DNA from 4 places in the Halomonas sp. THAF5a genome. Region 1 is predicted to be linked to each of the others. Evidence: riboswitches for the same ligand, from Rfam matches in the RefSeq annotation. Region 1 holds a riboswitch; each other region holds the start of a gene.

The links. A riboswitch is a leader RNA that binds a small molecule or an ion and turns the genes downstream of it on or off. The one in region 1 is predicted to bind thiamine pyrophosphate.
Region 2: linked by a shared signal. The riboswitch ahead of tenA (thiaminase II) and the one ahead of FIU83_RS04890 (3-oxoacyl-ACP reductase) in region 1 are both predicted to bind thiamine pyrophosphate.
Region 3: linked by a shared signal. The riboswitch ahead of thiM (hydroxyethylthiazole kinase) and the one ahead of FIU83_RS04890 (3-oxoacyl-ACP reductase) in region 1 are both predicted to bind thiamine pyrophosphate.
Region 4: linked by a shared signal. The riboswitch ahead of thiO (glycine oxidase ThiO) and the one ahead of FIU83_RS04890 (3-oxoacyl-ACP reductase) in region 1 are both predicted to bind thiamine pyrophosphate.

The regions. Positions count from the first base shown of each region.
Region 1 covers NZ_CP045417.1:1,083,477-1,091,172, forward strand. Annotated here, with positions in the region: gene pdxB (4-phosphoerythronate dehydrogenase PdxB) at 1-251, shown strand, start outside; gene htpX (protease HtpX) at 379-1,284, opposite strand; gene FIU83_RS04845 (pyridoxal phosphate-dependent aminotransferase) at 1,401-2,630, opposite strand; gene ylqF (ribosome biogenesis GTPase YlqF) at 2,702-3,670, opposite strand; gene msrB (peptide-methionine (R)-S-oxide reductase MsrB) at 3,761-4,162, opposite strand; tRNA gene FIU83_RS04860 (tRNA-Glu) at 4,357-4,432, shown strand; tRNA gene FIU83_RS04865 (tRNA-Gly) at 4,457-4,531, shown strand; tRNA gene FIU83_RS04870 (tRNA-Glu) at 4,572-4,647, shown strand; tRNA gene FIU83_RS04875 (tRNA-Gly) at 4,687-4,761, shown strand; tRNA gene FIU83_RS04880 (tRNA-Glu) at 4,786-4,861, shown strand; tRNA gene FIU83_RS04885 (tRNA-Gly) at 4,887-4,961, shown strand; TPP riboswitch at 5,420-5,513, shown strand; gene FIU83_RS04890 (3-oxoacyl-ACP reductase) at 5,547-6,323, shown strand; gene FIU83_RS04895 (LLM class flavin-dependent oxidoreductase) at 6,320-7,633, shown strand; gene FIU83_RS04900 (ISL3 family transposase) at 7,681-7,696, opposite strand, start outside.
Region 2 covers NZ_CP045417.1:934,989-942,684, forward strand. Annotated here, with positions in the region: gene pta (phosphate acetyltransferase) at 1-70, opposite strand, end outside; gene FIU83_RS04195 (acetate/propionate family kinase) at 57-1,262, opposite strand; gene FIU83_RS04200 (porin family protein) at 1,516-2,022, shown strand; gene thiC (phosphomethylpyrimidine synthase ThiC) at 2,145-4,079, opposite strand; TPP riboswitch at 4,159-4,270, opposite strand; gene tenA (thiaminase II) at 4,370-5,038, opposite strand; TPP riboswitch at 5,108-5,239, opposite strand; gene FIU83_RS04215 (lysophospholipid acyltransferase family protein) at 5,297-6,226, opposite strand; gene FIU83_RS04220 (hypothetical protein) at 6,230-6,613, opposite strand; gene FIU83_RS04225 (VOC family protein) at 6,714-7,115, opposite strand; gene FIU83_RS04230 (class I SAM-dependent methyltransferase) at 7,155-7,696, shown strand, end outside.
Region 3 covers NZ_CP045417.1:241,656-249,351, forward strand. Annotated here, with positions in the region: gene FIU83_RS01055 (hypothetical protein) at 1-134, opposite strand, end outside; gene luxS (S-ribosylhomocysteine lyase) at 357-881, shown strand; gene FIU83_RS01065 (metal ABC transporter permease) at 903-1,730, opposite strand; gene FIU83_RS01070 (metal ABC transporter ATP-binding protein) at 1,730-2,497, opposite strand; gene FIU83_RS01075 (zinc ABC transporter substrate-binding protein) at 2,645-3,772, shown strand; gene thiE (thiamine phosphate synthase) at 3,821-4,432, opposite strand; gene thiM (hydroxyethylthiazole kinase) at 4,422-5,228, opposite strand; TPP riboswitch at 5,265-5,365, opposite strand; gene FIU83_RS01090 (hypothetical protein) at 5,407-5,673, opposite strand; gene dauA (C4-dicarboxylic acid transporter DauA) at 5,793-7,532, opposite strand; gene FIU83_RS01100 (CopG family transcriptional regulator) at 7,675-7,696, shown strand, end outside.
Region 4 covers NZ_CP045417.1:2,193,531-2,201,226, reverse strand. Annotated here, with positions in the region: gene FIU83_RS09845 (DUF4236 domain-containing protein) at 1-1,084, shown strand, start outside; gene FIU83_RS09840 (proline racemase family protein) at 1,160-2,209, opposite strand; gene FIU83_RS09835 (zinc-binding dehydrogenase) at 2,206-3,342, opposite strand; gene FIU83_RS09830 (thiazole synthase) at 3,484-4,293, opposite strand; gene thiS (sulfur carrier protein ThiS) at 4,293-4,502, opposite strand; gene thiO (glycine oxidase ThiO) at 4,499-5,599, opposite strand; TPP riboswitch at 5,661-5,783, opposite strand; gene FIU83_RS09815 (hypothetical protein) at 5,875-6,180, opposite strand; gene argF (ornithine carbamoyltransferase) at 6,279-7,199, opposite strand; gene grxD (Grx4 family monothiol glutaredoxin) at 7,370-7,696, shown strand, end outside.

The DNA.
Region 1 (7,696 bases):
TCGCACTCGAGGGAGGCCTCTCGCCCGAGGAGGCGCTGCGGCTCTGCCTGCGCGCCGTCTACGACCCGCGCCGCGACCACGACAGCCTGCATCGCGAGGCGCGCCGCCAGGGCATGGCCAAGGGCTTCGACGGCTGCCGGGCCCGCTATCCGCTGCGCCGGGAGGCGTCCTCCCTCGAGATCGCCCTGGGCGAGGGCGCGCGGGAATTCGAGCCGCTGCTGGCGGGGGCGGGGTTTCGGGTGGAGAGTTAGCGCCGAGCCGGCCGGTGACGGGCGGCGGGTAACGAGGCACAAACGAAAAACCCCACCGGGCTGGCTCCCTGGTGGGGTGTCGTGCTCCCTGCGGGTTGTCACTCGAGCCTGAGGCCCGCTTGGCCGCTTACTGCCGGTAGGCGGCTTCCTTGAGGGCGCGGATACGATCGTCCAGCGGCGGGTGGCTGGCGAACAGCCGCTCCATCAGCGAGCGGGTCTGGCCCTTGGTGATGGCCATGGCGCGCAGGGTGTCGGGCATCTGGTCGGGCATCTCGGTCTCGGCCTTGAGCCGTGCCAGGGCGTTGATCATGGCGCCGCTGCCGGCCAGCTGAGCGCCGGCGCTGTCGGCCCGGTACTCCCGGAAGCGCGAGAACCAGGCGACGATGGCCGAGGCGATCAGGCCGAAGACGACCTCGGCGACCATCACCACCGCGAAGTAGCCCATGAAGCCGAGACCACCCTCGCCGTCGCTGCGGCTCTTGAGGAAGCCGTCGATCAGGTGGGCGACCACCCGCGCGAAGAACATCACGAAGGTGTTGAGCACCCCCTGCACCAGCGCCAGGGTCACCATGTCGCCATTGGCCACGTGGCCGATCTCGTGGGCCAGCACCGCGCGCACCTCCTCGGGGCGCATGCGGTTGAGCAGGCCGGCGGAGACCGCCACCAGGGCGTCGTCCTTGTTCCAGCCGGTGGCGAAGGCGTTGGACTGCTGGGCCGGGAAGATGCCGACCTCGGGCATCTTGATGCCGGCGTCCCGGGCGAGCTCGCCCACCGTGTCGATGAGCCACTGCTCGGTGCTGTTGGAGGGCTGCTCGATGATCACCGTGCCGGTGCTGCGCTTGGCCATCCACTTGGAGATGAACAGCGAGACCAGCGAGCCGGCCATGCCGAAGATGAAGCAGAAGATCAGCAGGGCATTGAAGTTCATGCCCTGGGCGGTCAGGTAGCTCTCCACGCCCAGCAGGCGCAGGGTGATGCTGGCCACCAGGATCACCGCCAGGTTGGTGCCCAGGAACAGCAGGATTCTCATCATTGCCGGAATTCTCCAGTCGTCGGTAGGAGGGGGGCCGCGGTCGCGGCCTGGACAAGCTGTTGCTTAGATACGGGCTGGCCCGCCGGGTTTCAAGCGGCGGGCTAGTATCGCCTCGGCTACTGGCGATAGCGCGACAGGAAGCGCGCGAAACGGTCCAGGGCATCCTCCAGCTGGTCGGCCCAGGGCAGGGTGACGATGCGCACGTGATCGGGCTCGGGCCAGTTGAAGGCCGTGCCCTGGACCAGCAGGATCTTCTCCTGCAGCAGCAGGTCGAGCACCAGCTGCTGGTCGTCCTGGATGTTGAACACCTTGGGGTCGAGCCTCGGGAAGGCGTAGAGCGCCCCCTTGGGCCGGGTGCAGCTGACCCCGGGAATCGCATTGAGCTTCTCGACGGTGATGTCGCGCTGGGCGAGCAGGCGCCCGCCGGGCAGGATCAGGTCGTTGATCGACTGGTAGCCGCCGAGCGCCGTCTGGATGGCATGCTGCGCCGGCACGTTGGCGCACAGGCGCATCGAGGCCAGCATGGTCAGCCCCTGGATGAAGTCGGCGGCGCGCTGCTTGGCGATGTTGCCCGAGAGGATCATCCAGCCGCTGCGAAAGCCGGCGCAGCGGTAGCTCTTGGAGAGCCCGTTCATGGTCACCACCAGCTGGTCGTCGCCGGCCAGTGCCCCGGTGGAGACGTGCTCGACCCCATCGTAGAGGATCTTGTCGTAGATCTCGTCGGAGAACACCACCAGGTCGTGCTCCCGGGCGATCTCGAGGAGTTCGCGTACCACCGCCGGCGGGTAGACGGCGCCGGTGGGGTTGTTGGGGTTGATGATCACGATGGCCCGGGTGTGGGCGGTCACCTTGGCGCGGATATCGTCCATGTCCGGCGCCCAGTCGGCCTGCTCGTCGCACCGGTAGTGCACGGCGTGGCCGCCCGAGAGATTGGCGGCGGCGGTCCACAGCGGGTAGTCCGGGGCCGGGATCAGCACCTCGTCGCCGTCGTTGAGCAGCGACTGTAGCGCCATCACGATCAGTTCCGAGACGCCGTTGCCGATGTAGATGTCCTCGATGCCGACCCCGGGAATGGCCTTGCGCTGGCACTCCTGCATGATCGCCTTGCGCGCCGAGTAGAGCCCCTTGGAATCGCAGTAGCCCTGGGCGGTGGGAAGGTTGCGCATCACGTCCTGGAGGATCTCCTCCGGTGCCTCGAAGCCGAACGGCGCGGGGTTGCCGATGTTCAGCTTGAGGATGCGCTGGCCTTCCTCCTCCAGCCGCTTGGCGTGCTCGAGCACCGGGCCGCGGATGTCGTAGCAGACGTTCTCGAGCTTGTGCGATTTCCTGATCGGGGGGGTATCCATGGGCGCTGAATCCAGTGATGTCCGTGTGCCGCCTCTGGCGGGCGGTCGTTGTTCGTCGGCGTCGCCTGCGATTATGCGGGTTCGGCCTCGTCGCCACCATCCTCGCGGGGTGCTTCCTCCGGCTCCGGCTCGGGCGGGATGTCCGCCGGGGTCTCCAGGGTCAGGCGGCCGAGCTTGCCGTCGCGCAGCTCGTGGAGCAGTACCTCGGCGCCGCGGTGCAGGTCGACCTCGCCGCCGGCGCGCAGGCCGCCGCGCTTTGACGCGATCTCGCTGAGGATGGCATGGCCGTCGTAGCCGCACAGGGCCAGCAGGTCGACTCGCTCGGGGCCGTCGGCCTCCACCTGGTCGGCGTCGGGGTGCGCCGTATAGGCCGGCAGCGACTTGAGCTTGTAGCGCGCGCTGAGCGCCTCGGGATAGCGGCGGGCCAGCTCGGCGGCGGCGACCACGGCGACGTCGACGTAGTCGATGGCGGTGTCGCGGATGGCGCCGCTCGCCGCCAGGCGGTGGGCGCTCGCCTGATCCTCGATCTTCGGCCACAGCACCCCGGGGGTATCGATCAGCGCTACCCGGCCGCCGATGCGCACCTTCTGCTGGCGCTTGGTGACGGCAGGCTCGTTGCCGGTCTTGGCGATGGTGCGCCCGGCCAGGCCGTTGATCAGCGTCGACTTGCCGACGTTGGGGATGCCCATGACCATCACCCGCACGTCGCGGTCGGCGCGCACCTGGCCGGCCAGCTCGTGGCACAGCTTGGGGATGCGCTTGAGCTCGCGGGCCTGGGTGGTGGTCACGGCCAGGGCCCGGGTGTCGGCCTGGGCGTCGAAGAAGGCCGTCCACTCGCGGGTGCGCTCGGGGTCGGCCAGGTCGGCGCGCGAGAGGATCTTGAGTACCGGCTTGTGGCGCGTCAGCTCGGCGAGCATGGGGTTGGCGCTGGAGTAGGGCAGACGGGCGTCGAGCACCTCGATCACCACGTCGATCTCCGGCAGCGCCTCGAGGATCTGCCGGCGCGCCTTGTTCATGTGTCCCGGAAACCAGCCGAGCATCGAGCCTCTCCTGCGTGAGCGTGAATAAAAACGGCCGCCCATCATAGCAGATGGACGGCCGTCGCCGAGCGGGGCGCTCGAGGGGCTGGGCTACTCGCCGGCGTGGAAGGCGATCGCCACCGAGTTGATGCAGTAGCGAAGCCCGGTGGTCTCCGGCGGGCCGTCGGGGAAGACGTGGCCGAGGTGGGCGTCGCAGCGGGCGCAGGTCACCTCGGTGCGCTGCATGCCGTGGCTGGTGTCGGCGTGCTCCTCGACGCACTTCGGCGTGAAGGGGCGGTCGAAGCTCGGCCAGCCGCAGCCGGCGTTGAACTTGTGCTCGTTCTCGAACAGCGGCGCATTGCAGCACACGCAGTGGTAGATGCCGTGCTCGTCGCTCACATGGTACTTGCCGCTGAATGCCGGTTCGGTGCCTTTCTCGCGGGTGACGCGGTACTGCTCCGGCGTCAGCTGCTCACGCCACTCGGCGTCGCTCTTGTGGATCTTGCTGCGCATGGCCTCTCTCCTCATTGCGTCGTGGAGCCGGCGGCAGGCTCGGCGTCTCGCCCTCATTCTGACATCTCACGGGGCGGGGGTTTCCAGTCGCGGCCCGTGACAGGTCACGCGATATCAACGAGCGACGAGAGGTGCTTGACACACCCCGGGGGTGTCGGTAATATTCGCCGCACCTCGACGAGGCGAGCCAATGCGTCCCATTCGTCTAGTGGTCCAGGACACCGCCCTTTCACGGCGGTAACAGGGGTTCGAACCCCCTATGGGACGCCACTCGATTCGTTCAGGTGCCGGAGTGCGGGAATAGCTCAGTGGTAGAGCATCGCCTTGCCAAGGCGAGGGTCGGGAGTTCGAATCTCCTTTCCCGCTCCATCTTTCCTCGGGAAGAGCGTAGTTTGAAGGTACAATTTGCGTCCCATTCGTCTAGTGGTCTAGGACACCGCCCTTTCACGGCGGTAACAGGGGTTCGAACCCCCTATGGGACGCCACCTTCGACATCCGGTGGCAACACAGTGCGAGAAGACCAAGCGGGAATAGCTCAGTGGTAGAGCATCGCCTTGCCAAGGCGAGGGTCGGGAGTTCGAATCTCCTTTCCCGCTCCATTCGCTCTTTCGAGTGATGATTGCGTCCCATTCGTCTAGTGGCCTAGGACACCGCCCTTTCACGGCGGTAACAGGGGTTCGAACCCCCTATGGGACGCCACTTCTCTCAAGCACGTACCAGATAAGCGGGAATAGCTCAGTGGTAGAGCATCGCCTTGCCAAGGCGAGGGTCGGGAGTTCGAATCTCCTTTCCCGCTCCAATCTTGTTAAGTACTCCCTATCGGTTAGGCCAAGGCTCGGGTCATGAGCTGGGGCGCCAGTCCGATCGAATCTCCTTTCCCGCTCCAATCTTGTTAAGTACTCCCTATCGGACAAGCCAAGGCTCGCGTCGTGAGCTGGGGCGCCAGTCCGATCGCATCTCCTTTCCCGCTCCAATCTTGTTAAGTACTCCCTATCGGATAGGCCAAGGCTCGGGTCATGAGCTGGGGCGCCAGTCCGGCTGATGGCAGCCCCATCGCATCTCCTTTCCCGCTCCAATCTTGCATGACCCTCCCAGATATCGATCATGAGTCAAGGCGCCCGCCTGGCTGGTGATGTTTCGTCGTATCTCGTTTTCCGCATCCACCAGATGCCATGACCTCTCCGGTCAGACCACGTCGCCCGTCACGAGCCATCACGCCACCCCGGCTGTTGCTGCCTGTCCGAATGCGCTATGGTGGCCCCAGACACGGGGTGCGGCCACGGCCGCTGAGATGATACCCGTCGAACCTGATCCAGTTCACACTGGCGAAGGGATGTCGGCCGGCTCCAGCGCGGCGTCCCTTGCCGCGTCGCAAGGAGTTCTCATGGCCGTTTCCTCTCTCCCCCTCGATCAGCAGGTGGTGCTCGTCACCGGCGGCGCCCGCGGTCTCGGTGCCCGACTGACCCGGGCCTTCCTCGATCAGGGCGCCCGCGTGGTGATCAACTACTACCAGAGCCGTGAGGCCGCCGAGACGCTGGTGAAGGAAGCCCCGGAGCGGGCCCTGGCCGTGCAGGCCGACGTGCGCGATCCCGAGGCGGTCAAGGAGCTGTTCGAGCAGGCGCAGGCCCACTTCGGCGCCCCGGTCACCACCGTGGTCAACAACGCCCTGCCCGACTTCACCTTCAACGGCGATGCGCGGCCCGGCGCCGACGCGCTGGACTGGTCGCACCTCCAGCAGCAGCTCGAGGGGGTCAACCGGGGCGCGCTCAATACCATCCAGGCGGCGCTGGCCGGCATGCGCGAGCAGGGCGGCGGGCGCATCATCAACGTCGGCACCAACCTCTTCCAGAATCCCGTCGTGCCCTATCACGACTACACCGCCGGCAAGGCCGCGCTGCTCTCGCTGACCCGCACCCTCGCCAATGACCTGGGGCCCGACAACATCACCGTGAACATGATCTCCGGCGGCCTGCTGCGCACCACCGATGCGTCCAGCGCGACCCCGGAGGCGGTCTTCGATCTGATCGCCCAGAACACCCCGCTGCGCCGGGTGACCACGCCGGAGGAGTTCGCCGACGCGGCGCTGTTCTTCGCCTCGCCCTGGGCGAGGGCGGTCACCGGTCAGAACCTGATCGTCGACGGCGGGCTGGTGAAAGGATGATGCAACCACGAAGCCCCGACGAGACGCTGCACCTCAACCTGTTCGTGATGGGCGCCGGCCACCACCGCGCGGCCTGGCGCCACCCCGACTCCAGCGCCGAGCGGCTCGGCGACATCGCCTACTACGAGTCCCTGGCCCGCACCGCCGAGCGCGGCAAGCTGGATGCGGTGTTCTTCGCCGACGGCATGAGCGCCGGCAGCGTGGAGGACGGCTTCAACTGGCATCTCGAGCCGCTGACCGCGCTCTCCGCCATGAGTCGCGCCACCCGACATATCGGCCTGATCAGCACGCTCTCCAGCACCTTCTACACGCCCTTCCACGCGGCCCGGCTGGTGGGCTCGCTGGACCACATCTCCGGTGGGCGCGTGGGCTGGAACGTGGTGACCTCGATGTTCGACAGCGAGGCGCGCAACCACGGCTATCAAGCCATGCCAGCGCACGCCGAGCGCTACGCCCGCGCCGAGGAGTTCGTGCAGACGGTGCTGGCTCTCTGGGACAGCTGGGCCGATGACGCCATCGAGCGCGACCGACACGGGCGCTATGCCGACCCGGACAAGGTGCAGAAGATCCACCATCACGGCAAGCACTTCCTGGTGGACGGGCCCCTGAATCTGCCGCGCCCGCCCCAGGGCCATCCGGTGCTGGTGCAGGCGGGCGCCTCCTCCCAGGGGCGCGACCTGGCGGCGCGCTATGCCGAGGCGATCTACGCGGTCGCCTACGACCTCGCGACCGCCCAGGACTACTACCGAGACATCAAGGATCGGGTGGCGGCGGCCGGGCGTACCGCGCCGGTGCCGATCCTGCCGGGACTCGTCACCTACGTCGGCTCCACCATGGAGGAGGCCCGGGCCAAGCAGCGCGCGCTGGACGAGTGCCTGCCGGTGGCGGCCTCGCTGCGCCAGCTGGGGCTGTTCATCGAGCAGGACTGCAGTGACTGGGAGCTGGACGCGCCGGTGCCGCCGCTGCCGCCGCTCGCCGAGTTCCGCGGCCCCCAGGGCCGCTACGCCACCATCCTGCGCATCATCGAGACCGAGCGGCCGACCCTGCGCCAGCTGCTCGGGCGGCTCGCCGCCGGCGGCGGCCACTGCACCATGATCGGCACCCCGGAGAGCATCGTCGACGAGATGGAGCGCTGGTTCCACGGCCGCGGCGCGGACGGCTTCAACCTGATGCCGCCGTCGCTGCCCGGCGGGATCGAGGACTTCGTCGACCAGGTGGTGCCGGAGCTGCAGCGCCGCGGCCTCTTCCGCGAGGCGTACACCACCACCACCCTGCGCGGCCACCTCGGCCTCGAACGCCCGCCGGGCTGAACCTCCTGGCGATCCGCTCACGATAGCGGTTCCCCAAAATAAAAGGTTCATCGCACTTTGCCG
Region 2 (7,696 bases), 150 kb from region 1:
CCAGCAGCAGGTTGCGGGGTTCGGGACGCCGGTCCCTCGAATGGCCACCGTGGCGATCACGTCGTTTCATGGGGAACGGCCTCTTCCTGGAGCAGCTGGCGGGTTTCCTCGGCGATGCGCCCCTCCTCGTCGGTGGGAATGACCCACAGCTCGGGCGCCTGGTCCTCCCGGCCGGGATCGATGCGGCCCTCGCGGCCGCCCACCGCCGCGGCGTTGGCCGAGGCGTCCACGCGCAGGCCGAAGTGGCGCAGCTGCTCGACGACCCGGGCGCGCACCGCGCTGTCGTTCTCGCCGATGCCGCCGGTGAAAACGACGCCGTCCAGGCGCGGCAGGGCACAGGTGAGGCCCGCCATCGACTTGGCCAGGCGGTAGCAGAAGACCTCGATGGCGAGCTCCGCCCCCGCGTGGTGCTCGGCGGCGGCCTGGTGCAGGCGGCGCATGTCGTTGGAGAGCCCGGAGAGGCCGAGCAGGCCGCTCTCCTTGTTGAGCAGGGTGTCGATACGCTCCAGCGACCATCCCAGCTGGCGGGCCAGGTGGAGGTGCAGGCCGGGATCGACGTCGCCGCTGCGGGTGCCCATCACCAGGCCCTCCAGCGGCGTCAGGCCCATGCTGGTGTCGACGCTCGCCCCCTGCCACACCGCGCAGGTCGAGCAGCCGTTGCCCAGGTGGGCGATCAGCCAGCCGCCGTCGCGGCGCTCGCTCAGGGCCGCGACCCGCGCGCTTACATAGGCGTGGCTGCTGCCGTGGAAGCCGTAGCGGCGGATGCCGTGGCGGCGGTAGAGGGTATCCGGCAGGGCATAGCGATAGGCGCGCGGGGGCAGGCTCTGGTGGAAGGCGGTATCGAAGACCGCCACCTGGGGCAGGTCGGGGAACAGCGCCTCGGTGGCCGCCAGGCCCGCCAGGTTGGCCGGGTTGTGCAGCGGCGCCATGGCCACGGTGGCCTCGATGGCGCGCTTCACGGCGGCGTCGATGCGGGTGGCGCGGGTGAAGCGCTCGCCGCCGTGGACGACGCGATGGCCCACCGCCCCGGGGCGCTGCCCCTCGAGGCCCTCGAGGATCGCCGCCATGGCCTCGACATGGCCGGCTCCGTGCAGCGGACGCGAGAAGGTGCGCCCGTCGCTGTCCACGCCGACGAGGCGGGCGTCCTCGTCGCCCAGGCGCTCGGCCAGGCCGGAGAGGCGCGGCGCGCCGGGGGAGGCGGGCACCAGGGCGTACTTGATCGAGGAGGAGCCGCAGTTGATGACCAGTACCGGGTCGTTCATCACACATCCTTACGACAGCGTGGGGCGCCGGGCGAACGCGCGTCGGCGAGCGGGCGGGCACGGCGCCTGATGCTCGCGAAATTAACACGTTGCGCGATGTGAAACAGTGACGTAGATCGCGAACGGCGATGCCGTCGCGGCGCATCTTCTTGCCCCCTATCGCGACCCACCGCCTCGAGCATTGCACCTTGGTCTAAGCTGTACCAGAATGAAGCGGTGAATGAAAACAGTGTTTTCTAACTGGAGAGCTGCCATGAAGACCCTCACGATCTCTGCCGTCTCCACCGCCCTGCTGCTGGCCGGCACCAGCGCCCTGGCTCAGGGCAGCCCGATGACCTACGACCCGAGCCCCTACCTCGGCGGCGACGCCCTGTTCTGGGAGCTGGATCCGGACCGCGGCCCCGGCAAGGCCGACAGCACCGGCCTGCGCCTGCGCGGCGGCGTGGCCTTCAACGACTACTTCGCCCTCGAGGGCCACCTCGGCGGCGGTGGCTCCGACGACGGCGTCGAGCTCGACTACCTGGCCGGCGCCTATGCCAAGGGCATCCTGCCCATCACGCCGGACTTCCGCCTCTACGGCCTGGCCGGTTTCACCGAGGTGGACTTCGATGTCGACGACGAGACCGGCTTCTCCTGGGGCGGTGGCGCCGAGTTCGACGTGGCCCCGAACCTCGCCCTCGGGGCCGACTACGTCCGCTACCTGGACGAGTCGAACTACACCTTCGACGCCGCGAGCGTCGGGATGACGTTCCGCTTCTAAGCGCCGGGCGCACGTTCGCCGCGCCATGCAAAAAACGCCCCCGCTGACTAACCGGCGGGGGCGTTTGCGTGTGTATAGGGCAGCTCGCGACCGTCACGGACGGTGACGGTCGCGGCGTTGCCTCAGACCTCCTGGTAGATCTCGGCCCCCTCCTGGCGGAACTTCTCGGCCTGCTCCTGCATGCCTCGCTCCACCGTCTCTCGTTCTACCAACTCGGGGTTGCCGTCGATGCCCTTGTCCTTGGCCTCGCTCTTCAAGAACGAGTCGCGGACCTCCTGGCTGATCTTCATCGAGCAGAACTTCGGCCCGCACATCGAGCAGAAGTGCGCCACCTTGGCGGAGTCCTTGGGCAGGGTCTCGTCGTGGTACTCCCGGGCGGTGTCGGGGTCGAGGCCGAGGTTGAACTGGTCCTCCCAACGGAACTCGAAGCGCGCCTTCGACAGCGCATTGTCGCGGCGCTGGGCGGCCGGGTGACCCTTGGCGAGGTCGGCGGCGTGGGCGGCGATCTTGTAGGTGATGATGCCGGTCTTGACGTCGTCCTTGTTGGGCAGGCCCAGGTGCTCCTTGGGCGTGACGTAGCAGAGCATGGCGCAGCCGTACCAGCCGATCATGGCAGCACCGATGCCTGAGGTGATGTGGTCGTAGCCCGGCGCGATGTCGGTGGTCAGCGGCCCGAGGGTGTAGAAGGGCGCCTCATCGCACTCGGTGAGCTGCTTGTCCATGTTCTCCTTGATCAGGTGCATGGGCACGTGGCCGGGGCCCTCGATCATCACCTGGACGTCGTGCCGCCAGGCGATGCGGGTCAGCTCACCGAGGGTCTCGAGCTCGGCGAACTGCGCCTCGTCGTTGGCGTCGGCCACCGAGCCCGGGCGCAGGCCGTCGCCCAGCGAGAAGGCGACGTCATACTGCTTGCAGATCTCGCAGATCTCCTCGAAGTGGGTGTAGAGGAAGCTCTCCCGGTGGTGGTAGAGGCACCACTTGGCCATGATCGACCCGCCCCGGGAGACGATGCCGGTGACCCGCTTGGCGGTCAGCGGCACGTAGCGCAGCAGCACGCCGGCGTGGATGGTGAAGTAGTCCACGCCCTGCTCGGCCTGCTCGATCAGGGTGTCGCGGAACACCTCCCAGGTCAGATCCTCGGCCACGCCGCCCACCTTCTCCAGCGCCTGGTAGATCGGCACGGTGCCGATCGGCACCGGGGCGTTGCGGATGATCCACTCCCGGGTCTCGTGGATGTTCTGCCCGGTGGAGAGGTCCATGATGGTGTCCGAGCCCCAGCGGATGCCCCAGGTCATCTTGTCGACCTCGTCCTCGATGGAGGAAGTGACCGCCGAGTTGCCGAGGTTGCCGTTGATCTTCACCAGGAAATTGCGGCCGATGATCATCGGCTCGGACTCCGGGTGGTTGATGTTGCAGGGGATGATCGCCCGGCCGGCGGCCACCTCATCGCGCACGAACTCCGGGGTGATCTCCTCGGGCAGGCGCGCGCCGAAGCCCTGGCCGGCGTGCTGGTGGCCGAGGATGCGCTCGACCTCCTCGGTGCCAGAGTACTTTGCAGAAAGCGCCTGGCGACGCTGGTTCTCGCGGATGGCGATGAACTCCATCTCCGGGGTGACGATGCCCTGGCGGGCGTAGTGGAGCTGGGTGACGTTCTTGCCTGCCTTGGCGCGACGGGGCGTGCGGGTCAGGTCGAAGCGCAGGTTGGCGAGCATCGGGTCGTTGGCCCGGCGGCGGCCGTACTCGGAGGTCGGCCCGTCGAGAAGTTCGGTGTCGCCGCGCTCCTCGATCCAGGCGCGGCGAAGCTCGGGAAGGCCTTGTCGCAGATCGATCTCGGCGTCGGGGTCGGTGTAGGGGCCGGAGGTGTCGTAGACCAGCAGCGGCGGGTTGGCCTCGTCCTCCCCGGAGGTGCGGGTCGGCGAGAGGCTGATCTCGCGGAACGGGACCCGGATATCGGGGCGCGAGCCCGTGACAAAGACCTTGCGCGAGCCGGGCAGCGGCTGGATGGCGGCCTCGTCGACGCGGGCGCTCTCGGCGAGGAAATGGGCGGTCTTGCTCATGGTGTTCTCCCTTGGATTGTCGGGGTCTTGTGCAGGGAGGACACAGGTGGGAAGGACAGGGGCCGGGTGCCGGGAGGCACGCGGCCTGTCGCTTGATCCCTACGCTGGTCCTAGCCAGTTCAGGTTCAACGGGATCCATGCTGGCAAGCGCATGGTCTCAGCCGTCATCAACGGCGCCCCGTCAAGCGTGGTGGTGCCCGCCGTGATGGCGGGCCGTGTCATCATCTTTTATCTCGTTTATCTAGCCCGGGGCCGATCCGGGGGCAGCTGATTCACTCGGCAGATATCTCTCAGTCCGCGCGATCCAGCCCCATCTGCCAGAAGTCGATCTCGAGCCGGGTGGCGTCGCGGAACACGTCGGTGAGCTGGGCGAAGCGCGCCGGCGTCACCTCCGCCAGGCGGGCGTCGAGCCAGGCGCGCTCGTCCGCCATGGCCTGCTGGTACGCCTCGCTCTCGTACATGGCGATCCAGGCGTCATAGGGGTTCGCCGCGCCGCGCACCGTGGTGGCCCGGCCGCTGAGCCAGCGGGCGATCTCGCCGTAGCCGACCAGGCAGGGGGCCAGGGCCACGCGCAGGTCGAGCAGGTCGCCACGGTGGCCGGTGTCCAGCACGTAGCGGGTGTAGGCCATCGTCGCGCGGGCCTCGGGCAGGCGCGCCAGGTCCTCTTCGGTGATGCCCCAGCCGCGGCAGTACTCAACGTGCAGCCCCAGCTCCACGTCGACGATGGTCTTCATGCCCTCGAAGGCGTGGCGAAGCTCGCCCAGGTCGCGGCTCTTGTAGGCGGCCAGGGCGTAGGCCCGGGCGAAGTGGATCAGGAACAGGTAGTCCTGCTGGAGATAGTGGCGAAAGGCGCCCTCCTCGAGGGTGGCGTCGCCGAGTCGGCACACGAAGGCGTGCTCGATATAGTCCCGCCAGTCGTTCTGGCTGGCCGCGGTAAGGTCGTCGAAACGGTAGCCCATCATGCCTCCGGTCAAGGGGCGATCCGGAAGCGGGGCGGGAGAGGGTGGCCAGGGGGAATGCCGGCAGGGCACTGGTCACCGCTTGATTCCTACGCCGGTGCTAGCCGGATCAGGTTCCACGGGACCAGCGCTCGGTGTCGTCCGTTGTCTCGACACCCTGCGCCATCTCAGCCGGTTCTACCGGCACCCCGTCAAGCGAAGTGCCTACTCTAGCATCCCGGCGAGGATTTACCAGCCGTCGCCGAGTCTTGCCTGGTCTCAGTATAGCCGGAAGCGCTTCCAGCCGGGCCTTCCCTCGGCCTCCTCGGGGGTCTTGCGATAGCGCTTGTACTCCCACTGGTACTGGACCGGGTCCAGGGCGATGGTCGACTCCACGCAGGCGTTGACCCCGGCGGCCGAGACCGCCTCGTCGGGGTCGTGGACCCGCTCGTCGGCGGCCAGGAAGTGCAGGGCGTAGCCCCGGCCGGGCAGGCGCAGGGCGACGCCGGTGACGACCCGCGCCTCGGTGCGGGCCACCAGCTTGGGCAGCAGGGTGGCGGTGTAGGCGGGCCGGCCGAAGAAGGGCGCGAAGACACCGCTGCCCCAGCTGGGCACCTGGTCGGGCAGGATGCCCACCGCCTCCGAGCGCTTGAGCGCCTTGAGCAGCGCGGCCACGCCGCGGGGGTTGGTGGGCACCAGGCGGGCGCCGCGGCGCTCGCGGCCCCGGCGGATGACCGGGTCCAGTCCGGCGAGCTTGGGCGGCTCGTACATGGCGGTGAAGGGGAAGTGGCCGGAGAGCCAGAAGTTCAGCACCTCCCAGTTGCCGAAATGGGGCGCCAGTACGATCACGCCGCGCCCCTGGGCACGGGCCTCGTCCAGGAGCTCGCGGCCGTGCACCTCGACGATCGATGCCTCGACCCGCTCGGGGTCGCCCATCCAGGCGAAGCCGAGCTCCAGCATGGTGGCGGCGGAGTGGGTCAGGCTCGCTCGCGCCATCCGGCGCCGCTCGGCGTCACCGCGGGAGGGGTAGGCCTCGGCCAGGTTGATGCGGGTGACCCGGCGCTCGCGGCGGCTGACGCTTTCGACCAGCGGGCCGATGACCCGGGCCAGTCGCCACAGGGTGGTCAGGCGTCGGTTCGCGAGGCCGTGCCATAGGGTCGCGATGGCGCGAGCCTGAAGGGCCGGCAGGTGGGAGTCACCGTCGCTCATGGCTCACACCCACCAGGTGTCGACGTTGTCCGGTGCCCGCTTCTCGTTGAGCGCCTTGAGCCCCTTCACGCAGCGGATCACCAGCCACACCACGGCGGCCAGCCAGGTCAGAAAGCCGATCAGCACCAGGGTGAGCAGGCCGGAGACGCCGAAGAACAGCAGGGCCAGCCAGAAGGTGCGAATCTGGTAGCGGTAGTGCTCGTCGAGCCAGTGGGGCCCGTTGCCGCGGTAGACGTAGGCGATCACCACGGCCACCAGCGAGGTCAGCCCGCCGGTGACCATGCCGGCCAGGTGCAGCACGTAGACCACGATGGGAATGGTCGTGTCGGGGGCGCCGCCGGGCTCGGCGACGGCCCGGTCGTCTTCTCGGGGGAGGGGATCGTTCATGGCTCGTCCCTGATGGTGGCTTGGCTGGGGCCAATGATACCGACCGGGGCCGACAATGACACCGGGTCGCCCCGGTCGCGGTCCCAGGCCGGCGGCGGCGTCAGGGAGCGCTGGCGGGCTGCGGCTTCACGGGGCGGCTGATCTCGATGAGGTTGCCGTCGGGGTCGCGCAGGTAGAGCGAGCTGAGCTCGCCCGTGGCGCCCTGGCGGGGCACCGGGCCGAGCTCCACCTCCACGTCCAGCGCCTCCAGGTGACGCTGGACCTCGTCCAGCGGCAGCAGGCTGCGCACGCAGAGATCCACGCTGCCGGGGGTCGGCGTGGCGGCCCGGGGCACGATGTCGGTGGCGGTCCAGTGCAGGCGCAGGGCCATGTCGCCCAGCATCAGGTCGACGCGTTCACGGTCGCGGTAGCGGACCTCGAGCCCCAGGACGCGGGAGTAGAAATCCACGGCGCGGGAAATGTCGGTCACGGTGATGACCAGGTGGTCCAGACCTGACAGCATGCATGTCTCCTCGGAATGATGGCCTGGCAAGAGAATACGATGATGCTGATCTGTCCGCTATGCGCGTCGGTCGATACCGCGCCCTTTCACCGCGACGCCCGGCGCGACTATCAGCGCTGCGGCCGCTGCGCGCTGGTCTTCGTGCCGCCGGCCCAGCGCCTCGACCCCGCGGCGGAGCGGGCGGTCTACGACCAGCACGAGAACTCCCCCGACGACCCCGGCTATCGGCGCTTCCTGTCGCGGCTCTTCGACCCGCTGCGCGAGCGGCTCGCCCCGGGCGCGCCCGGCCTCGACTTCGGGTCGGGCCCCGGGCCGACCCTCTCGGTGATGTTCGAGGAGGCCGGCCACCCGATGGCCATCTATGACCCCTTCTTCGCGCCCGACGAGGGCGTCTTCGCGCGTCGCTACGCCTTCATCACCGCCACCGAGGTAGTGGAGCACCTCTTCGCCCCCGGCGAGGAGCTCGTGCGGCTGGTCGACCGGCTCGAGCCCGGCGGCTGGCTGGGGCTGATGACCAAGCGCGTCACGACCCGCGAGGCCTTCGCCGACTGGCACTACATCCTCGACCCCACCCACGTCTG
Region 3 (7,696 bases), 840 kb from region 1:
TCCACGTGATCCTGATGGGGATGGTGCAGGTGCCCGTCGTGGAGGTAGTCGACATGGCCATCGTGCCTGATGCGCGTGTGGCCGCAATCCGGGCCATGCTGGTGGGGATGGTCGCGGTGGATCTCGCAGCTCATGATGACCTCCTTGGGGGTATCATCTCGTCGAGGCCAGGCGTCACGGTGCTCAGGGCCGCCATGGTGTCATGCCAAGCCTTCACGTCATGATCTCATGTTAGTCCCCGCCCGGCGTTTTTCCAGCCGCTGGGGTTGGCGAACCGCCGACGCAACGAGCTACCATGCCCGCATCGAGCACGGCCCAGGCGGCCGCGTCCTTCCCCATGACCTGCAGGAGCCGACATGCCCCTACTCGACAGCTTTACCGTGGACCACACCATCATGAGCGCCCCCGCGGTGCGCGTCGCCAAGACCATGCGCTCCCCCTCGGGCGATACCATCACCGTCTTCGACCTGCGCTTCAACAAGCCCAACGAGGACCTGATGAGCGAGAAGGGGGTTCACACCCTGGAGCACCTGTTCGCCGGCTTCATGCGCCAGCACCTGAACGGCGACGGCGTCGAGATCATCGATATCTCGCCCATGGGCTGTCGCACCGGTTTCTACATGAGCCTGCTGGGCAGCCCGAGCGAGCAGAGCGTTGCCGAGGCTTGGCAGGCCGCCATGCACGATGTGCTGAACGTCGAGCGCATGGAGGAGATTCCCGAGCTCAACGAGCATCAGTGTGGTACCTACCTGATGCACTCCCTGGAGGAGGCGCAGGAGATCGCCCGGGGCATCATCGATCAGGGCATCGGGGTCAACCGGAACGACGACCTGGCCCTCAGCCCCGAGAAGCTCAAGACGCTCGGCAACGACCTGGGCTGAGTGCCTCGCCGTCCGCCGCGCTCAAGGGGGCGCGGCGGAAGACGGCTCGGCGCGAGACAGCCGGCGCTTGAGCTGGCCGGCCAGGCTCGAGAGAGCGAACAGGATCGCCGCCAGGCAGACGATGGTGGGCCCGGTGGGGGTGTCGAGCCAGTAGGCGGCCTGCAGGCCGCCGGTGGTCGAGGCGGCCCCGATCACCGCGGCCACCAGGGCCATCGCCTCCGGGGTGCGGCAGAAGGGCCGGGCCGCGGCGGCCGGAATGATCAGCAGGGCGGCGATCAGCAGTACCCCCACCACCTTCAGCGCCACGGCCACCACCACGGCCAGCGACAGCGTCAGCACCAGCTGCTCGCGCCGGGGATCGATGCCGCTGGCCCGGGCGAGGTCGCCGTCCAGGGTCGCGGTGAGCAGCGCCGACCAGCGCCATCCTACCAGGCTGACGACCAGCAGCGCCCCGGCACCGATGATGGCCAGGTCGTCCTTGCCGACCGCCAGGATGTCGCCGAACAGATAGGCCATCAGGTCGATGCGTACCCCGGAAAGGAACGAGACCGCCACCAGACCGAAGGCGAGCGCCGAGTGCGCCATGACGCCGAGCAGGGTATCCATGGCATAGCCTCGCCCGCTGAGCAGCGAGACCAGGGTGGCCATCAGCAGCGAGACCACCAGCACGCCGGCGAAGATGGACGTGGAGAGCAGCAGCGACAGCGCCACGCCGAGGATGGCGGCATGGGCGGTGGCGTCGCCGAAGTAGGCCATGCGCCGCCATACCACGAAGCAGCCCAGCGGTGCGGCGGCGAGCACCACGCCGAGACCGGCCAGGGCGGCGCGTACCAGGAAGTCGTCGAGCATCAGCGGCTGGCCTCCAGTGGGGGTGTGCCGGTCGGCGCGGGCGTGCCGGCAGGGTGGTCGTGATGGATGTGGTTGTGGGCATGGCGATAGAACGCCAGGGCATCTACGGTGTCGGGCCCGAACAGTTCCCGATAGGCCGGCGACGCCAGCACCCGCTCGGGCGTGCCTTGGCAGCAGACATGGCGGTTCAGGCACACCACGCGGTCCGAGGCGCGCATTACCACGTGCAGCTCATGGCTGACCATCAGCACCGCGCAGCCCACTTCGCGCCGCACGCGCTCGATCTGGCGATAGAAGTCGGCGGTGCCGCGGTGATCGAGGCCCTGGGTGGCCTCGTCGAGCAGCAGCAGGTCGGGCTGCTCCAGCAGGGCTCGAGCGAGCAGGATGCGCTGGAACTGCCCGCCGGAGAGATTCGTCACCTGCTGTCGGCCCAGTCCGGGGACGCCGGCGCGTTCCAGGGCCTGACGCAACGTCTGAGCCGAATGGCGACGCGGCAGGTTCAAAAAGCGGGTGACCGTCATCGGCAGGGTGGGATCGATGGCCAGCCGCTGGGGCACGTAGCCGATGGTGAGGCCCGGCTGGCGCACGAGCCGGCCGCCGGCAGGCCGCACGGCGCCGATGATGGTGCGCAGCAGGGTCGACTTGCCGGAGCCGTTGGGGCCGACCAGGGTGACGATCTCACCGCGGTCGAGGCGCAGGTCGATGCCCTCGAGAACGGTTCGCCCGCCGAGAACGACATGCAGGTCATCGAGCGAGAGCAGTGGCATGGAGACCCTCCGGTGAGTTGCCGAGCCGGTGTGGGATGGCAGGGGCGTCGGATGGTGTTGACACGATCGTTAATGTTATAACATAACATTATTCGGCTCAATCGCTCGTTTACTGCCCGCCCGTACCCTGGATCCCGGAGGAGAATGATGAAGAACACCCTGCTACGTCCGCTCTGCCTGACCTGGCTGCTGGCACCCGCCGTCGCGGTGGCCGAGGTGCCCGCCGTGGCCGTGGATATCCCGCCGGTGCACTCGCTGGTCGACCGCGTGATGGGGGAGCTGGGCTCGCCCGACCTGGTGATCCAGCCGGGCGCCTCCCCGCACGGCTACTCCATGCGGCCCTCGGAGGCCGAGGCGCTGTCGCGGGCCGACGTCGTCTTCTGGGTCAGCGACGACCTGACGCCCTGGCTGGCTCGGGCCCGGCAGTCGCTGGCCGGCGACGCGCGGGAAGTGGAGCTGATGGAGGTGCCCGGCACGCTGCGTCACGCGTTTCGTCAGGGAGCGACGTTTGAGGCGCATGACCATGGGGGTGACGATCACGGCCACGATGATCACGGGCACGACGATCACGGGCATGACGACCATGGCCACGATGACCACGGGCATGACGACCATGGCCACGATGATCACGGGCACGACGATCACGGGCATGACGACCATGGCCACGACGATCACGGGCATGACGACCATGGCCACGGCCATGCCCATGAGGGCCTGGACCCGCACGGTTGGCTCGACCCGGTGAACGCCCAGGCCTGGCTCGAGGCCATCGCCGCATCGCTGGCCGAGCTTGATCCCGACAACGCCGACGTCTATCGCCAGAACGCGGCCGAGGGACAGGCCGAGCTGGACACCCTGATCGACGAACTGAACGACCGCCTCGCGGATGCCCGTGGGACGCGCTTCATCGTCTTCCACGATGCCTATCAGTACTTCGAGCACCGCTTCGAGGTGCCGGCGGCCGGGGCGATCTCCCTGGGCGATGCCTCGGACCCGAGCCCGGCGCGCATCCGCGAGATCCAGGCGCGCGTCGCCGAGCTCGGTGTCCAGTGCGTGTTCCGTGAGCCGCAGTACAACCCGGCGCTGGTCGAGAGCGTGTTCGAGGGCACCGGCGTCGAGACCTCGATCGTCATCGATCCCCTCGGTGTCGACCTGCCGCTCGGTGAGACGCTCTATCCGCAGCTGCTGCATGGGCTGGCCGAAGGCGTGGCACGCTGCGCCGTCCAGGCGGCATCGTCCGGCGGTCATGGCCATGATCACGATGACGCCGGGTGACGCGATGGGGGCAGCGCAGCCTCCTGGGGCCTGAACTGACCGAGTGGGTTACCGAACGAAACGCCGCGCGGCGGCCTCGGGGTCCGGCGTGCCGCAGATGGCGGAGATCACCGCCAGGCCGTCGGCGCCCGCCCGGTACACCGCCTCGGCGTGCTCGACCTTGAGCCCGCCGATGGCCACGCTCGGCAGCGGACTCGCCGCCACCAAGGCGGCCAGGCCGTCGACGCCCAGCGGCTCGGCGTGGTCATGCTTGCTGGGGGTGGCGAACACCGGGCCGAGCCCGAGGTAGTCCAGGGCGCTCGGGTCGAGGCGGGCGAGCTGCTCGTGGGTCTGCACCGAGAGGCCGAGGATCCCCTGTGGGCCCAGGGCGGCGCGGGCCCGGGCCACGTCGCCGTCGTCCTGGCCGATGTGCAGCCCGTCGGCCTCCGCGGCGAGCGCCACCTCCAGCCGGTCGTTGATGATCAGCGGCACGCCGGTGCCGGCCAGCAGCGCCTTGAGGCGGCGGGCCTGGTCGATCATCTCGGCGTCACTGGCGTGCTTGTCGCGCAGCTGCACCAGGGTCACGCCGCCGCGCACCGCGGCGGCGACGGTCGCCTCCAGGCCGTGGTCCGCGCAGAGGCCGGCGTCGGTGACGAGGTAGAGCGAGAGATCAAGGGGCATCGGTCATCTCCAGGCGGGCCCGCTCGGCGAGGGCCTCGTGGTCGAGGTGGTAGAGGGCGTCGAGGAAGGCGACCGCGAAGCTGCCGGGGCCGCGGGCCGTCTCGCCGGCGAGCTCGCCGGCCACGGCGTAGCCAGCGAGCGCCGCCGTCGTCGCCGCGAAGTGGTCGTCGGCGCCGGCCAGGAAGGCCGCCACCACCCCGGTCAGCGCGCAGCCCAGAGTGGTGACCCGGGGCATCAACGGGTGGCCGCCGCGCACCCGGGCGAGGCGCCGGCCGTCGGTGACCAGGTCCACCTCGCCGGTCACCGCCACCACGCCGCCGGTCCGCTCGGCCAGGCGACGGGCGGCCGCCAGGGCCGCCTCGGCGGGGTCGGTGCTGTCCACGCCGCGGCCGCCGCCGGCGCCGCCCGCCAGGGCGATGATCTCCGAGGCGTTGCCGCGGATCACGTCCGGCGAGAGCGCCAGCAGCCGCTCGCCGGTCTCGCGGCGGTAGCGGGTGGCGCCCACCGCCACCGGGTCCAGCACCCAGGGGCGTCCCGTCTCGCCGGCGGCCAGTGCGGCGGCCTCCATGGCGTCGACCCAGTGGGGCGAGAGGGTGCCGATGTTGATCGTCAGGGCGCCGGCCAGGGCGGTGAACTCGGCGGCCTCCTCGCGGGCGTGGACCATAGCCGGCGAGGCGCCGAGCGCCAGCAGCACGTTGGCCATGCTGTTCATGGCCACGTGGTTGGTGATGTTGTGGACCAGCGGGCGGGTCTCGCGCACCCGGTCGAGGTGCGCGGCGGGGTCGATGTGATGCATGGGGCCTCCCCGGCGGGGAGGTGCCGGCGCGGCGGCGGCCGGCGCGGCACGACTCCCTACGCCGGCATTGTCCGGGTCAGGTGCCAAGGGTGCGTCTCAGCCGTGTCGATATCGCCACGGCGCCCCTGTCGTCAGGCCCCACTATCCGTGTCGCCCCGGCGGCTGTAAAGAGTGGGCGTCAGGCCAGCAGCTGAATGCCGACCAGGGTGACCAGGCTGGCCAGGGTCAGGCAGTAGAGGGTCTCCCGGGCCTCCTCCTGCTGGAGCAGGCCGGGCGTCAGCAGCGCCAGCCCCGACGCCCCCAGGGCGACCAGCTCCAGCGGGATCGCCACCGGCTGCCAGCCGACCAGCAGCGCGCCAAGGGCCAGCAGCAGCAGGCCCGCGATGACGAGCCCGCCGGCCTGTCGGGCGTGGACGGTCAGGGCCTCCAGGGGGATCGTGCTCATGCGGTCATCTCCTCGTCGTGGCCGGGCCGCGCATCGGCCCCGTACCCTGACGCTACGGGGGGCAGCTTAACGGCCGCTTAAGGGGAGATGACCGTCGCGTGTCAGTGGCCCTGGGACGCTCAGACGGGTCGCTCGAGCCAGCGCTGCGCCACGCGTCGACCCCGCGGAAGATCCCGGCACCAGGTCAGCCGGCCGGCCGATCGGCGGATGCCCGCCCGGCGCAGCTTGACGAGGATCCGCGTTGGCAGGCCGACCAGCACCAGCGAGACGCCTTCGCGGTGCACCTCGTCGATCAGCGCCTCGAGGGCCACGATGGCGGTGCCGTCCATGCTCGGCACATCGTGCATGTCGAGGATGACGACCCGCACCTGCGGGTCCACGCGATGCAGCGAGGTGAGCGCCTTCTCGGCGGCGCCGAAGAACAGCGGGCCGTCGACGTCGTAGAGGGCGATCGCGTCGGGCAGCGCCTCGACGTCGGTCCGGGGCGCGCCGTCGACGCGACGGGTCTCGGTGAGCAGCGCCATGCGCCGGATGAACAGGGCGGCGGCCAGGCCCATGCCCACCCCCACGGCCAGCACCATGTCGAAGAGCACGGTCAGGGTGAAGCAGGTCGCGAGGATGGCCACGTCACCCGGCGGGGCCGAGCGCAGGGTGTGCAGGACATGACGGGCCTCGCTCATGTTCCAGGCGACGATGAACAGCAGGGCCGCCAGCGCGGCCATCGGTACCCGCCCCAGCAGCTCCGCCAGGGCCACCACCGCCAGCAGCACCACCAGCGCGTGTACCACGGCCGCGATCGGCGAGCGGGCGCCGCTTCGGATATTGGTGGCGGTGCGGGCAATGGCGGCCGTGGCGGTGATGCCGCCGAACAGCGGCGCGACGATGTTACCGAGCCCCTGGCCGATGAGTTCGGCGTTGGGATCATGTCGGGTCCGGGTCAGCCCGTCGGAGACCACGGCGCACAGCAGCGATTCGATCGCCCCCAGCAGGGCGATGGCGAAGGCGGGCCCCAGCAGGGCGCGAATCAGGGCGAAATCCACCGCCAGGGGCTCGCCGTTCGCGCCGGGCAGTCGCCAGGGCGCGATGAAGCTCGGCGCGATGGGGGGAATGCCGCCGCCCGCCTCGCCCTGAGCCTCCCATGTGAAGCGCGAGGCGATGGTCGCCACCTCCGCGCCCGACCCGGCCAGCCAGTGGTTGATGGCAAAGGCGGCCAGGGCCCCGGCCACCAGGCCGACCAGCGGCGCCGGAATCGGCAGCCCCAGGCGCGGCCAGAGCAGCATGACCCCCAGGGCGAAGAGGCCGACCCCCAGCTCGAGGGGGGCCACGGTCGGCAGCGACATGGCGATCTGCCCGAGGTTCTCGACGAAATGCTCGCCCAGCTCGACCTCGAGGCCCAGGAAGTCGGGCAGCTGCAGCACCGCGATCACCACCGCGATGCCCGCGGTGAAGCCGAGCACCACCGGATAGGGCACGAACTGGATCAGGCGCCCCATGCCGGTGAGGCCCAGTGCCACGAGGATCACGCCGGCCATCATCGAGGCGATCAGCAAGCCCCCCAGGCCGAACTGCTGGACGACAGGGAAGAGGATGACGACGAAGGCCGCGGTCGGGCCCGAGACATTGAAGCGCGAGCCGCCGGTCAACGCGATAAGCACACCGGCGACGATCGCCGTATAGAGCCCGTGCTGGGGAGGCACGCCGGTGGCGATCGCCAGTGCCATGGAGAGCGGCACCGCCACGGTGCCGACGGTCAGCCCGGCCAGGCTGTCGCGGCGCAGGTCGTCCAGGCCGTAGCCGTCTCGCCAGGCCGCGCGCAGGCCGGTGGCGATGGCGGGAAGAGACGGTCGGTGGCGTGCCATGCAGGATCCTCCCGGAGATCGCGGCGGTGATCTATGTTAACGACATTAACATGTGATTGGCATGGTCGGCAAAGACGCCACCGGCGTTGCCCAGCAGGGAAGTGAGCATTAACATTTGATGATAATGCTCTGGAGAAGCGACATGGAAAAGAAGACGGCACGCC
Region 4 (7,696 bases), 1.1 Mb from region 1:
CATTCGTCTCGCACCCGGGGTGCGCCTGCCCACCACACGCCTGCGTCCCGGGCTCTCGCTGGGACCGCCCGGCATCAGCCTGCGGGTCGAGCGGGGGGAGGCGGGCGAGCCGCTGCCCGTGGACCTGGAGATCACCGCCAGCGGGGAGATTCGCTATCGCCATCCCGACGGCACGCGCCTGAGCGCGGCCGAGTCACGGGAGGTGCGCCGCCTGGGCGAGTCGACGCTGCGCGAGGCCCTCGTTGCACACTGCGAGGCGCTCAACGCCCAGCTCGACCGGCTCGGCCGCCTGCATGTCGAGACTCCGGCCCCGCACGCCACCGGCTATCAGCCGCGCAGCTACCCGGAGTCGCCCCCGCTGCCGGAAGCCGAGCCGTCCCCGGCCTGGTGGCAGCGCCTCTGGATGCCGGCCCGTGGGCGCCTCGAGCGTGAGCGCGCCGAGCGTCAGGCTCGGCATGCGGAGGCCTATCGGGCCTGGGAGTGGCGCAAGGCCGAGTTCGACGCCCGGGAGTTCCGGCGCCAGCGGCGCGAGGAGGCGGCGAGTCGGGACGATCCCGAGGCCATGCAGCAGACTCTGGTCGAGCGGCTCCATGAGCTCGACTGGCCGCGCGAGACGCTGCTCGACTTCGAGCTGGTCGACGACTGCCGCACCCTGGCCGTGGACATCGACCTGCCGGGCGCGGAGGAGATGCCCGACCGTCGCTGGCGGATGCCGGCCAAGCGCATCAAGCTCACCCCTCAGCGGCTCACGGTCACGCAACAGCGCCGGCTCTACCAGGACTATCTATACGGCGCCGCCGTCCGGGTGCTCGGGGCGGCCTTCGCGCGTCTGCCGCGCCTCGAACAGGCGATCGTTTCCGGGTATCGCCGCCTCGACGACCCGGAGGCCCCCGAGGGCGGCGAGCGGCGCTACCTGTACAGTGTCAAGGCGACGCGCGCGCAGTGGGAGGCGCTCGCCTTCGACGAGCTGGCCGGTCGCGATCCCGGCGAGGTCCTGGCGGGCTTCACCCTGCGCCGGGAGCCGACGCGCGGCGGCGAGCTCTCCGCCATCACTCCCTTCGCGCCCGACTGGCGCTGGCGCTGACGGGCGTGCTTCGTTTAGCGCCTTTTTCCCTCGCGCCCGTTCTCGGTCGTTTCCACGATTCGGCGCGCCCGTCTCTCAGTCGGCCTCGTTCCGGCCTCCCGTCAGGATATGGTGCAGGCCGGCGCACTCCACCAGCGGGTCCGTGCAGTTCACCACGATGTCCGAGTGGGCGAGCACATAGCTCTTGCCGGTGATGGCGTTCTCCACCACCGTCAGCGGGCCCTCCTGGCGGGTGCCGGTGAATTCGCCGATGAAGCCGGTCTCGCGCAGCGAGATGGTCTCCAGGCGATCGCCCGGTTTGAGGCGCCCCTCGTGATGCATCAGCGCCAGGCGCGCCGAGGTGCCGGTGCCGGTGGTGCTGCGACAGATCACGCCGGGGTGCACGTAGGTGGTCGAGCGGGAGCGATAGTAGCCGTCGGCGACCTGCTCGACGGGGCCCATGAAGTGCAGGAAGGGCAGGGGGCCCACGTCGCCCAGGGTGTAGTGGGAGAAGCCGCGCTCGGCCTGGATCGCCTCGACGATGCGGTGGGCGCAGTCGGCCAGCGCCCGCTCCTCCTCGCGCGTCAGCGAGAAGCCGAGCTCGGCGGCGTCCACCAGGGCGTAGAAGCCGCCGCTGTAGGCCACGCTGTAGGTCACCTCGCCGAGCCCGGGGACGTGGAGGCTGGCACGGTGGGTGTCGATGTAGCTCGGCAGCCCCGCGCAGGTGATCGACTCCACCACGCCGTTCTCGACCAGCGCCTCGATCTGCACCAGGCCCGCCGGCGACTCGAGGGCGAACTGCTGGCGCCCCTCCTGCTTGGCCACCAGGCCGCTCTCCAGCACCGCCGTGGCGGTGCAGATGGTGTTGGAGCCGGAGTAGATTGGGTAGCCCATCACCTCCATGATGATGTAGCCCGCCACGGCCCGGGGGTCGCTCGGGGTGACGATGAGGTCCACCGACATCTCGGGGATGCCGTAGGGCTCCTCCAGCAGCAGGCGGCGCAGGCCGTCGGCGTCGTCGCGCAGGTAGTGCATCTGGTCGCGGACGGTGGCGCCGGGCAGCGCCGCGACGCCGCCGACGACGATGCGGCTGACGTCGCCGCCGGCGTGGGTGTCGAGCAGTTGCAGGGTCGGAGGCTTGGTCATGCGGACTCCTCGAGCGCGTAGGGCGCGCCGTGTTCGGCCCATTCGGCATCCGGGACGATCACGATCTTGCCCAGGTAGCCGCTGCCGCGGTTGACGAAGTAGCGCTCGGCGGCGTGCAGCTCCGAGAGCCGGAAGGCGGCGTGCAGCACCGGCTTGAGCCGGCCGTCGCGGATCCAGGCCATCAGCTGTTCGGCCTCCTCGCGGGTGCCGTGGGAGACGCCGAAGATCTGCACCTGATAGAGGTAGATGCGCGTCCACATCAGCTCGCTCACGTTGCCGCCGCTGGCCCCGGCGATGGAGAGGCGCGGGTAGGTCGAGCGCCGGGCCATGTCGACGATCATGGTGTCGATGAAGCGGTCGGTCATCTCGCCGCCGACGAGGTCCATCACCGCGTCGATGGGGGCGCCGTCGGTGGCCTCGAGCACGCGATCGACGAAGCTCGGCAGGTCGCCGCGGTCGATCACCGCCTCGGCACCGAGGGCGCGCAGGGCGTCGGCCTTGTCGGGCCGGCTCACCGCGTAGGGGATGGCGCCGACGATTCGGCACAGCTGGATCAGCGCGGTGCCGACGCCGCCGCTGGCGCCGGTGACCAGCACCCGCTCCCCGGCGGCGACCCGGGCCGAGGTCATCATGTGGTAGGCGGTCTGGTAGGAGCACATGCCCAGAGACGCCAGCTCGGCATCGGCGAGCTCACTGTTGGGGATAGGGTGGAACTGGTCCGATGGCACGGCGACGTATTCGGCGAAGCCGCCGTCGGCGCCGTGGCCGTAGTAGTCCGGCATGAGGTTGAGGTCGCGCCGGGCGTCGGGGTAGAGGTTGAAGTCGAGCAGGCCGCGCTCGCCGAGGCGCGAATCCGGCACGCCCTCGCCCACGGCGACCACCCGGCCGGCCACGTCGGCCCCCTGGATGCGCGGGAAGGTGAGGGTGGGCGAGCCGCCCATGGCGAAGGAGGTCACCTCGCCCTTCTCCCTGGTGGGGTAGAGGCCCTCCCTCGCCTTGCGGTCGGTGTTGTTCTTGGCGGTCGCCGTGACCTTGACCAGCACCTCGTCGGGGCCGGGCTGTGGGGTCGGCACATCGTCGTGATAGACCAGCATGTCAACATCGCCATGTCCGGTCAGCAGCATGGCCGCCATGGTCTCGGGAACGCGTTCGCGGCTCACGGGTGTCTCCTGTCGTCGGTGTCGAGTCGCCCCGACGATAGCAGACTTCCCCGGTCCGGCGTCATGCCTTTCGACGCCGCGCGGGGCGCTGCCCGCGCGGACGCGGCGGCGCGCTCAGCCGCCGCTGTGCCAGAACGGCTGGCCGAGGGTCGGCGTGCTGGGGCTGGCGGTCTGGCGCTGCTGCATCAGCCCGGCGCGATACGCCTTGCGCCCGGCGATGATCGCCTCGGCGAAGGCCTCGGCCATCAGCGGCGGCCGGTGAGCCTTGGCCACGGCGGTGTTGAGCAGCACGCCGTCGAAGCCCGTCTCCATGGCCTCCGCGGCCTGGGAGGGGGCGCCGAGGCCGGCATCGATGATCAGTGGCACGTCGAGGCGCTCGCGCAGGGTCTGCAGGGCGTAGCGGTTCATCAGGCCCCGGCCGGTGCCGATGGGCGCGCCCCAGGGCATCAGCGCCTGGCAGCCCGCCTCCCGCAGGCGCTGGCAGAGCACCAGGTCATCGGTGCAGTAGGGCAGTACCTTGAAGCCGTCGTCGATCAGCGTCCGGCAGGCCTCCAGCAGGCCGAAGGGGTCGGGCTGGAGGTTGTAGTCGTCGCCGATCACCTCGACCTTGATCCAGGGCGTGTCGAACATCTCCCGGGACATCTGGGCGAGGGTGATGGCCTCCCGGGCCGAGCGGCAGCCCGCGGTGTTGGGCAGCAGCCGGCAGCCGCTGTCGCGCAGGATCTGCCAGAAGGCGTCGCCGTCACCGTCGGCGGGGTTCTGGCGGCGCAGTCCCAGGGTCACCATGTCGCAGCCGGAGGCCTTGATGGAGGCCTCCATCACCGCGGGTGACGAGTAGAGGGCCGTGCCCAGCAGGAAGCGGCTGGAGAAGGTCTCGCCGTAGAGGGTCAGGGCGTCGTCGTGTCGTTCGTTCATCATGGTCATCAGCCGCCTCCCACCGGGGCAACGATATCGATGCGGTCGCGGTCCTCGAGGATGCGCTCGGCGTAGGCGGAGCGGGGCACGAACTCGCCGTTGATGGCCACGGCGACGCGCCGCTCGGCGTAGTGCCAGGCCGCAAGGGCATCCGCCAGCGCGGTGTCGGCCGGCAGGCGGGCGGTCTGGTCGTTGAGGCTCAGGGTGATCTCGGTCATGCGGCGCTCTCCTGGGGCGGATGTCCGGTGAGGGTCTCGGCGAAGGGCGTCTCGCCCCGGCCGCGGATGCGGGCCAGCAGGTGGCAGGCCACCGCCGGCGCCAGCAGGTAGCCGTGGCGGAACAGGCCGTTGGCGGTGATCAGGCCATCGCGCTCGGTGACATGGGGCAGGTTGTCCCGGAAGGCGGGCCGCAGGTTGACCCCCTGCTCCAGGATGCGCGCCTCGGCGAAGGCCGGCGACAGGGTGTAGAGGGCGCTGCCAAGCTCCAGCGAGGACTGCAGCGAGACCGGGGAGCGGTCCTCGCTCTCGATCTGGGTGGCGCCGATGACGAAGCGCTGGTCGGGCTTGGGCACCACATAGAGCTGGTAGCGGGGGTGCATCAGGCGCACCGGGCGCGAGAGGTGGATCTCCGCGGTCTGCACGTGCAGCGTCTCGCCGCGCACGCCGCGCAGGCTGGGATGATGCTGGCGGGCGCCGGTGCCGCGGCAGTCGATGACCAGGTCGAAGGCGCGGCGGCCGTCGCCGGTCTCGATTTCGCCGGGATGGGTCGCAACGGGACAGTGGGCGTGGCAGGTCCCGCCCAGCCGGCGTATCTCGGCCAGCAGGCGCGCGAGCAGGGGGCGGTTGTCCAGGTGTGCCTCGTCCGGCAGGTAGAGGCCCTGGCGAAAGCTCGCCGCCAGGTCGGGCTCCAGGCGATGGATCTCGGCGTCGTCGATCGCCCGGCAGGGCGGTGCTTCTTCCAGCACGTGGGCGAGGTCGCGTCGGAACTGGGTGAGCTCGCCCATGTCCTGGGCGTGGGCCACCATCAGGCTGCCCTGGTGGTGCCACAGGCCGCTGGCGTCCAGTGCCTCGAGCCAGCGCGGCCACTGGGCCAGGGCGAACTGCCCCATCTCGAAGACGCTGCGCTCCGAGACCGCCGTCTCGCAGAGCGGCGCGACCATGCCGGCCGCGGTCCAGGCGGCGGCGGCGGGCGCTTCCAGGTCGCCGGCGTCATAGAGGGTGACGGCATGGCCGTCGCGCAGCAGTTGCCAGGCGACGAGGCGGCCCAGCAGGCCGGCGCCGGCCACGGCGATGGTGCGATCGGTGTGAGGTGTCATGGCGTTGTCCATCCAGCAGGAGGCGCGGAGGAACAGGCGGATGACGACAGGGGGCTGCATGGCGAGACGACAGCTTGTTCCCTCCGCAGGCATCAACCTGATCAGGTTCAACGGGTTCGGCCGTACCGATCTCAGCCCCCGTGTACCTCACCTCGAGCGTACCGGGGCTCCCCGACAAGTTGTCACAACCTAACCAAAAATGCCCGGGCGCGCAATCGAGGGCGCATCCGGGCATCGTCTTCATGCAGGTCGTGCGGGGTGGGGGAGCGTCGGGCTCAGGCGCAGTCGGCGGCCCCTTCGCCGAACATGTCGAACAGCAGCTCGCGACCGAGGCCGGTCAGCACCAGGCGCTGCTGGTCGTTCCAGGTGGCGGCCTGGCTGTTCTCGAGGATCTTCTGGCAGGGGGCCCAGTCGCTGGTGGCGGAGTCCAGGGCCTTCAGGGCCTGGCGATCGAGGCCACGATGGCTGACGGTCACCGTCTCGAGCACATGGCCATGTCGATAGAGCAGGGTGGCCATCTGGGAGAGACACTGGCGCAGGCTGCGCTGCATGCCGCTGTGGCTGGAAAGGGAATCTGTCATGCTGCCGCATCTCCTGGATGGGGTTGCTGCAGCGCATTATACATGCGACGAAGGTCGATGTCATACCAAGGTATAAGGCGACCTCCGCCGCGTCTCCGTCAGCTCTCCACGCGGCCCAGCAGCAGGAACTCGAGCAGCGCCTTCTGGGCGTGCAGGCGATTGCCCGCCTCCTGCCAGACCACGGCACGCGGGTCGTCGAGCAGGGTCTCGCTGATCTCCTCGCCGCGGTGGGCCGGCAGGCAGTGCAGGAAGAGGGCGTCCTCCCGGGCGCGATCGAGCAGCGCCTCGGTGACCTGGAAGCCGGCGAAGTCCGCCTCGCGCCTGGCCTGCTCCTCTTCCTGACCCATGGAGGCCCAGACGTCGGTGGTGACCAGGTCGGCCTCTGCCACGGCGGCATCGGGGTCGCGCATGATGCTGACCCGGTCGCCGGCGGCCTCGAGGATGTCCTGGCGCGGCTCGTAGCCCTCGGGGCAGACCACGCGCAGGTTGAACTCGAACTGGCGGGCGGCGTTGATCCAGGAGTGGCACATGTTATTGCCGTCGCCGATCCATACCGCGGTGCGATCCTTGACGCTGCCGCGCAGCTCGGTCCAGGTCATCACGTCGGCCAGCAGCTGGCAGGGGTGGTAGTCGTCGGTCAGGGCGTTGATCACCGGCACGGTGCTGGCCTGGGCGAACGCCTCGAGGCCTTCGTGGGAGAAGGTGCGGATCATCACCGCGTCGACCATCTCCGACAGCACCCGGGCGGTGTCACCGATCGGCTCCCCGCGACCGAGCTGGGTGTCGCGGGGCGACAGGAAGAGCGCATGGCCGCCGAACTGCGCCATGGCGGTCTCGAAGGAGACCCGGGTGCGCGTCGAGGACTTCTCGAAGATCATCGCCAGGGTGCGGTTGGCGAACGGGGTATAGGTGGGCCCGTGGGTCTTCAGGCCGTTCTTGATCGAGATGGCGCGCTGGATCAGGTAGCGCAGCTCATCGGGACTGAGATCGAGCAGGGTGAGGAAATGGCGAGTGGCCATGGGGGCGCTCCACGGGAAAAAACGACCATCCTAGCCAGCCCGCGGGGGATGCGCAACGCGCCCGGCATCAGTAGAATGGCGGCATCACAAGGCCGACCCGCACGGTCGGGTATTGCCCGAAATCCCCGGGGCCCTTCCGCCGAGTCCCGTCAACGAGCCAGGGAGACGTCATGAGCACTACCGTCGAGAACATCCAGCGCCAGATCAGCGAAAACCCCATCCTGATCTACATGAAGGGCACGCCGCAGCTGCCCCAGTGCGGCTTCTCCGCCCAGACCGTCCAGGCGCTGATGGCCTGCGGCGAGCGTTTCGCCTTCGTCAACGTGCTGGACAACCCGGACATCCGTGCCGAGCTGCCCAAGGTGGCCAACTGGCCGACCTTCCCGCAGCTGTGGGTCGAGGGCGAGCTGGTCGGCGGCTGCGATATCGTCGCCGAGATGCACCAGTCCGGTGAGCTGGAGACGCTGATCAAGGCCGCCGCCGCGCGCGCCCAGGAA